Regions from separate parts of the Streptomyces sp. PSU-S4-23 genome, predicted to be linked through region 3. Evidence: riboswitches for the same ligand, from Rfam matches in the RefSeq annotation. Region 3 holds a riboswitch; each other region holds the start of a gene.
What was found. Region 3 has a riboswitch for cyclic di-AMP ahead of ACZ79I_RS29935 (M23 family metallopeptidase). Riboswitches for the same ligand answer to the same signal wherever they lie in the genome.
Positions count from the first base shown of each region.

Region 1: linked by a shared signal. The riboswitch ahead of ACZ79I_RS04995 (C40 family peptidase) and the one ahead of ACZ79I_RS29935 (M23 family metallopeptidase) in region 3 are both predicted to bind cyclic di-AMP.
Region 2: linked by a shared signal. The riboswitch ahead of ACZ79I_RS23125 (transglycosylase SLT domain-containing protein) and the one ahead of ACZ79I_RS29935 (M23 family metallopeptidase) in region 3 are both predicted to bind cyclic di-AMP.

Region 1 is NZ_JBVMUU010000002.1:921,956-924,208, forward strand. It holds gene ACZ79I_RS04990 (hypothetical protein) at 1-199, shown strand, start outside; cyclic di-AMP (ydaO/yuaA leader) riboswitch at 603-798, shown strand; gene ACZ79I_RS04995 (C40 family peptidase) at 802-1,275, shown strand; gene ACZ79I_RS05000 (DUF6328 family protein) at 1,355-1,891, shown strand; gene ACZ79I_RS05005 (ATP-binding protein) at 2,086-2,253, opposite strand, start outside.
Region 2 is NZ_JBVMUU010000002.1:5,044,823-5,047,075, forward strand. It holds gene ACZ79I_RS23120 (HAD family hydrolase) at 1-513, shown strand, start outside; gene ACZ79I_RS23125 (transglycosylase SLT domain-containing protein) at 497-997, opposite strand; cyclic di-AMP (ydaO/yuaA leader) riboswitch at 1,000-1,170, opposite strand; gene ACZ79I_RS23130 (CocE/NonD family hydrolase) at 1,545-2,253, opposite strand, start outside.
Region 3 is NZ_JBVMUU010000002.1:6,572,344-6,574,596, reverse strand. It holds gene ACZ79I_RS29940 (GntR family transcriptional regulator) at 1-438, opposite strand, end outside; gene ACZ79I_RS29935 (M23 family metallopeptidase) at 637-1,389, opposite strand; cyclic di-AMP (ydaO/yuaA leader) riboswitch at 1,402-1,548, opposite strand; gene ACZ79I_RS29930 (M16 family metallopeptidase) at 1,826-2,253, opposite strand, start outside.

The DNA.
Region 1 (2,253 bases), 5.7 Mb from region 3:
ACACTCGGGTGACACCTACCGGGGACTGCGCGCAGCCCAGGCCCTGGTGGGCAAGGCCGCGGCCCTGCGCGACGCGCTGACGCAGATGCACCTGCGCGGGGAGCACGAACTGCACGGCCCGACCCTCGCCCGCGCCCTGCGCGTCCTCGACGGCGAACGCCGCACGGGCCGCGTCGCCCTGCCGCCCGGACCGGAATGAGCCGATCCCCCGGCGCCTCCGGGGGAATCGGCGGACAACGGCCTCGCGCCCCGGGCCGGAAGGGTGAGCCGGACAGACCGCTGCGCAGGCATGCCGGACGGACGGCCGTCCGTCCGGCGCGGCTCAAACGGGCCAAATGGTGTACCCCAGACCGGAGTAGAGACGGCTCCGGCCCCAGGCCCGCAGGAGTCGCACAACACGGCTGCCCACAGGGCGCAAGGCGGGACTCCGATGCAGGTCGGGGCCTGGTTCATGCCCTCAACTTCCCCCGAAAAGAGGGTTGTCCACCCGAACGAGTGAGTGGTGAGTAACGCCACAAATCACCGATTCCATTGTGATTTTCGGACCCTGGTAGGTGAAGATCCCTTCCTGACGACAAGCCCCCGCCACCGCGGCGGGGCGGTCCGGGCGGACGCCGAATCCTGCCGCCGCCCGGACGACCGGTCGACAGGAGTGGATCGGCAGGAGTGGAGGACCCGGCAAGGCGGGCCACCGGAGAGATCCGGACGGTCCTTGGGGTGAAGCCGCGCGAGCGGCCGGGCTACTTCGCCAGTCCGAATCCGACAGGTCATCCTTCACAGGCGGCTGACGAAGGGTTGCGCATGGCTGCGCTCAATCGTGTCCCGTCGCTGCTGACCCGGGCCGGCACCGCCTCGGCCCTCACCCTCGCCGCCGTCGGCGGCGGCATCGCTGTCCCCGGCGTCGCCACCGACGCGGCCGCCATGACACCGGCCACGAAGGCCCTCCGGGTCGCGGCGTCGAAGAAGGGTGCCCCGTACAAGTGGGGTGCCACCGGACCACGCCGCTTCGACTGCTCCGGGCTCACGCTCTACGCCTACAAGAAGGCGGGCAAGAAACTGCCCCGCACGGCCGCGGCGCAGTACAACAGGACGCACCATGTCTCGTCCTCGCACCGCAGGGCCGGAGACCTGGTGTTCTTCCACTCGGGCCGGAACATCTACCACGTCGGCATCTACGCCGGGAAGGGAAAGATCTGGCACTCCCCGAAGACCGGGGACGTGGTCAGGCTCCAGAAGATCTGGACGAAGAGCGTCTGGTACGGACGGGTGAGCTGATGCGGCCGGCGGGGCGACGGCCCGCTGCGCCGTCGCCCCGCCGTGGCGTGACCAGGGCCGTAACGGGAACTCGTGCACCATGGCCGACCGAGCTCCCCACCAGGCGCGGCGCGAGACTCCCCTGGAGCGCGCCGACCGCAATTTCGCCGAACTGCTGCAGGAACTGCGCGTCACCCAGACCGGGGTCCAGATCCTGTTCGCGTTCCTGCTGACCCTGGCCTTCACCCCGCGTTTCCCCTCCCTGGACACGGTCCAGCGCGTCATCTACGTCACGACGCTGCTCCTCTCCGCGCTGGCCGCGGCCCTGTTCACGGCGCCCGCCGCGCTGCACCGCTCGCTCTTCCAGCAGAACGCCAAGCCCGTCATCGTGCGGGTCTCCTCCCGTCTCGCAACGATCGGGATGGGCGTACTGATGCTGGCGCTCACCGGCTCGGTGCTCCTGGTGGTGGATGTGTCGCTCGGCCGGGCCGCCGGCATCGCCGCGGGCGCGGGGACGTTCCTCGTCTGCGTGGGCCTGTGGCGCGTCCTGCCCTGGCTGCTGGGGCGCGGGGTCCTGCCGGCACCACGGGATCGCGGAGCGGGAGCGGACCGGGGCGGGCCGGAACACTCCCGGTGACCGCCGGGCGGGCCGCAGCCGGTGCGGAGGGGGTGCCGCCGGGGCCGGGCACCCTGCGCGGCGTCCCGGTCGCCCACCGCACCGGCGAGGCCGGTGCCCGCGCCCCACGCCTTCCGCGTGCCGCCGCGGGGGGCCTTCGGGCGGGTGGCGGGGCCCGCCTGTGTCTGAGGGCCCGGGCCGGGCCGCCGCGGCCGTCACGGCTCCTGCTGCCCTCCCGCCGCGACGGACTGGACCCGGGTGGTCCACGGAAGTTCGATCGCGACCGTCTTGCCGCCCTCCAGGGTGGGCCGCACGCTCACCTTGCCGCCGTACTCCGCGGTCAGCCAGCGGATGATCACCATGCCGCGGCCGTTGTCCTGCTG
Region 2 (2,253 bases), 1.5 Mb from region 3:
GAGGTGGGGCAGGTCTACGCGGCGGTCGACCAGGACGGGGTGGACGGACTCACGCTCATCGAGCCCGGCTACCGGATGCCGCACCCCACGCTGCCCGCGGTGCGCGTCGAGCGGCGCGACGACCTGTGGTGCGAGCCCATCAGCAAGGTGCTGCTGCGCCATCCCACCTTGTCGGACGACGAGTTGGCGGTGGCGGCCCGCGGTGCGATCGGGTCCCTGGCGACGGTCACCATGTCGGGGCCCGGAACCGTCGAACTCCAGCCGTGCGGCATCACCAAGGCGACGGGGCTCGCGCTGGCGGCCGAGCATCTGGGCCTGAGCCCGTCGCGGACCATCGCCTTCGGCGACATGCCCAACGACATCCCCATGTTCGACTGGGCCGCGCACGGCGTCGCCATGGCCAACGCCCACCCCGAACTCAAGGCGGTCGCCGACGAGGTCACCCTGTCCAACGAGGACGACGGCATCGCCGTCGTCCTCGAGAGACTGTTCGGGCTCAGTAGGCGCTGTTGACGTTGTCGATCGAGCCGTACCGGTGGGCCGCGTAGTTGCAGGCGGCCGTGATGTTCGCGACCGGGTCGTAGGGGTCGTACGCCGTGCCGGGCACGTGGTACGCGCGGAAGGTCGGGTCGATGACCTGCAGGAGGCCCTTGGACGGAATGCCCTTCGCGGCGTTGGAGTCCCAGAGGTTGATGGCCCGCGGGTTGCCCGCCGACTCGCGCATCACGTTGCGGTAGATCCCGTTGTAGGAACCGGGAATCCCGTTCTTCGCCATGACGGTCAGCGACTGACGTATCCAGCCGTCGAGGCTGCCGCCGCGGTAGGTCGTGGCCGTCGCCGCTCCGGTGGCGGGTGTGGCGGCCGAGGCGCTCGTCGCGCCGACGACGGGAAGGGCGAGCACCGCGGCGGCGGTCGCCGCGACGGCGAGGGTGCGGCGGACGCGGGTGGCCTTGGACCGGTCGTTCCGACGGCGTACGGGCAGGGCGAAAGCGGGCATGTCGTTTTCCTCTCCGGCGCCTGCGAGGTGAGCTGTCGGGTTCGGGCTGGGAGGTGCCCGGCCGTGTCCTCGGTCCCGAGGGCACGGCTTCACCCCAAGCCGTTCCGGCGCGGTGTCCGGCTCGGCGACTTACCTGGGTCCCCCGCTCCTGCCGTCATCGGTGGATGGGCCCTCGAGCGGCGGCAGGATTCGGCGATCCGCTCGGGTCGAGAGGAAGGTATGCGAGGGGAGATGCCCGGAACAAGCGAGAAGTCATGGTCCGGTCGAAATGACCTTGACATTCTGCAATGTCGATGTTGATCCGCTTTGAGCTCAGCGGCCAACGCGCCCTTTGTGGACGGGAAGTTGGCTACATGACTGAAAAGAGTGGTGTCGGGGTGAGGTGACCGATTTCACTGACTTCCTCCCCGTGTTGGGGAATTTGGTAATATGGGAAATCAGATAGCAATTCGGGCAAATCGGTCAGCGATCATCCGTTCGGCGCGATCCGCTCGCGCCATCGGCTCTCCGAGTGGTGAAGCTCACAGGAAATGTGGTCCGAATACCACTAATTCGGGCATTTCACCGGCGTGGTGGAGGGGGTCACCGTGCGGGGAATCCTCGTCTCCCATGTCCGGTGGAACACCACCTCGTCCCCGTCCCTGCAGACCACCTCGTCCGAGACGACGAACTCCGCCGCCGTGCAGGCGATCCCGGAGTGCGTCTCCACCCTGGCGTCCCATCCCGTCTCCGGGCGGTGCATCCGGATCGACCGGTCCGAGCGGGCCCGGGCCGTCAACGCGTCCGCGTCCTCGACGGTGTACGTCTCCCGGGCGTCCTCGGTGACCTCGAGACCGTCGGGGTACACGAGAACACCCTCGCGGCACGGGGCGAGTTCGAGGCGCCACTCGCCCTTCGCCACGTCCCGGACCACCAGCCGGGGCGGGCGCGGCTCGTCGAGCATGGCGGGGGAGCTGATGCCCAGCGGCCGGGCGTGCTCCGGTTCCCCGAACACGATGGGCGGCCCGGACTGCGCCGTGTGCAGGGGAAGTTCGAGCCGGCTGCCCGCCGGGTCCAGGACGAGGCCCGCCTCCGAACCCGGTTGCGGCCACAGCCACGGCCAGTACACGGAGGACACGGCGAGGCGGATGCGATGGCCGGGCGGGAAGACGTGCCCGACACCGCCCAGCTCGACCGTCACGTCCTCCGTGGCACCCGGGGTCCAGGGAACCGTCCGGTCGCGGCCGTGGCGTGCGGACAGGTCCAGGACGCCACGG
Region 3 (2,253 bases):
CGTCGACGTCAGCGCCGGGCTCCCGCATGCCTGTGCGAGCGTCTCGTGGAACCAGCCGCCCAGCGAGCGCAGATCGTCGCTACTGCCCTTCCTGGCCCGCTCCTGCCCCAGCCTGACCAGGCCCCGCAACACCTTCAGATGGGCCTCGGTGCGCCGCTGGGCGGCCCGCGCGGCCCCGAGCGGCTCCAGCAGCATCCGCATCTCCAGGAGGTCGGCGGCCTCCCGCTCGCTGGGTTCCGCCACGCACGCGCCGGCGTGCCTGCGGGTGACGACGAAGCCCTCGGCCTCCAGCGTGCGCAGGGCCTCGCGCACGGGGACGCGCGAGACACCGTAGCGACGTGCGAGGAGTTCCTCGGTGAGCCGGCTGCCCCGCTCGTAGACACCCGCGACGATGTCATCACGGATCGCCGTGCATACCGAGTGTGCCGGAATACGCATGTCCGACCTCCGCCTTAATCCCCGTGAAACGTCGCCGATTGACGCCTGTTCAACCGACTCTATTGCAGCGGGCCGGAATTTCCGACGGCGGGCCGGAATCCATGGATATTTTTTGGACAGCCGCCCTTGGAAACGACGATGACCCCGGCTCGCCGGCCGGGGTCATCGGGCACCCGCGCCCCGTTTCGGGGCGCGCGGTCAGACGTTCACACCGTGCGCCCGGAGGTAGGCGACGGGGTTGATGTCCGAGCCGTACTCCGGGCTCGTACGGGCCTCGAAGTGCAGATGCGGCCCGGTCACGTTGCCGGTGGCCCCGGAGAGGGCTATCTGCCGGCCGGGGGTGACCCGCTGGCCCACGGAGACGCCGATGGACGACAGATGGCCGTACTGCGTGTAGGTGCCGTCGTTCATCCTGATGACGATCTGATTGCCGTACGCACCGCCCCAGCCCGCCTCGACGACGGTACCGGCGCCGACCGCGTGCACGGGCGTGCCCGTGGCGGCGTGGAAGTCGATGCCGGTGTGGGTGCCGGAGGACCACAGGGAGCCGCCGGTGCGGTAACCGGTGGAGACGTACGAGCCGTAGACCGGCGCCACGTACGCGGTCAGGCGCCTGCGCTCGGCCTCACGGGCGGCGCGCTCCTTGGCCGCGCGCTCCTTGGCGGCCGTCTCCGCGGCCCTCCTGCGCGCGGCCTCCTCGGCCTTCTTGTGCTCGGCGGCCTGCTTCTGGGCGGCGGCCTGGGCGCCGATCTTCTCGGCGACCGAGTCGCCGAGCGTGACGGCCTGCATCAGTCCGGTCTGCTCGACCGGGTTGCCGGCCGCGAGGGCGGGGGCGGACAGGGTGCCGATGACACCGGTGGTGGTGAGCGCCGCGACGCCCATGGCGTTCGTGGTCGTGCGCTTCACGCGGCTCGGACGGCGGTGCTTCCCGGTGGCGCAGGTGAACGCCATGAAGTGACTGGTCCTTTCCTTCCCTCTCGCCTACCGGGTTAGCTGACGGGTTCGGAGCAGGAAGGTCTCCTACGGGCAGGGCCCGATTCACCCCAGGGACTGCGGTGGGTCCCCGGCTCCCCTGGCTCGCGCCGTACGGGGACTCGGCGATGACTGTCCGGTGCCGCGGACGCGGCCTACTGCCTGACGGACAGCCGGACAGACGCTAAGCGGGCCCCGATTCCCGCGACAAACCGAGCAGGGGATTTGTAGCGCATCCCACAGGGCAGAAGGGCAGCCTCCATGGCAATGCGGACAAATCCCCGACGGCAGGGCCCCGGTGACCGTGTGGTCACCGGGACCCCTCGGACGCCGCTGCCGTGCGCGCGTGTCCCCTCGGACGCCGCTGCCGTGCGCGGGTGTCCCCTCATGGCTGCACGCGCGCGTGCCCGCCGTGCTACTCGGCCGCCACGACGCTCACTTCACCGATGCCGAGCGCCCTGACCGGCTCCGCGATCTTCGCCGCGTCGCCCACCAGGACGGTCACCAGACGGTCCACCGGGAAGGCGCTCACGACCGCGGCCGTGGCCTCCACCGTGCCCGTGGCGGCGAGCGCCTGATACAGCGCCGCCTGGTAGTCGTCGGGAAGGTGCTGCTCGACCTGGTCGGCGAGCGTGCTCGCGACGGCGGCCGCGGTCTCGAACTTGAGCGGCGCCACCCCCACCAGGTTCTGCACGGCGACATCGCGCTCGGCGTCCGTCAGCCCCTCGGCGGCGAGGGTGCGCAGCACCTTCCACAGGTCGTCGAGCGCCGGGCCGGTGTTGGGCGTGTCGACGGAGCCGCTGATGGCGAGCATCGCGGCACCGGTGCCGTCGGGCGCGGAGC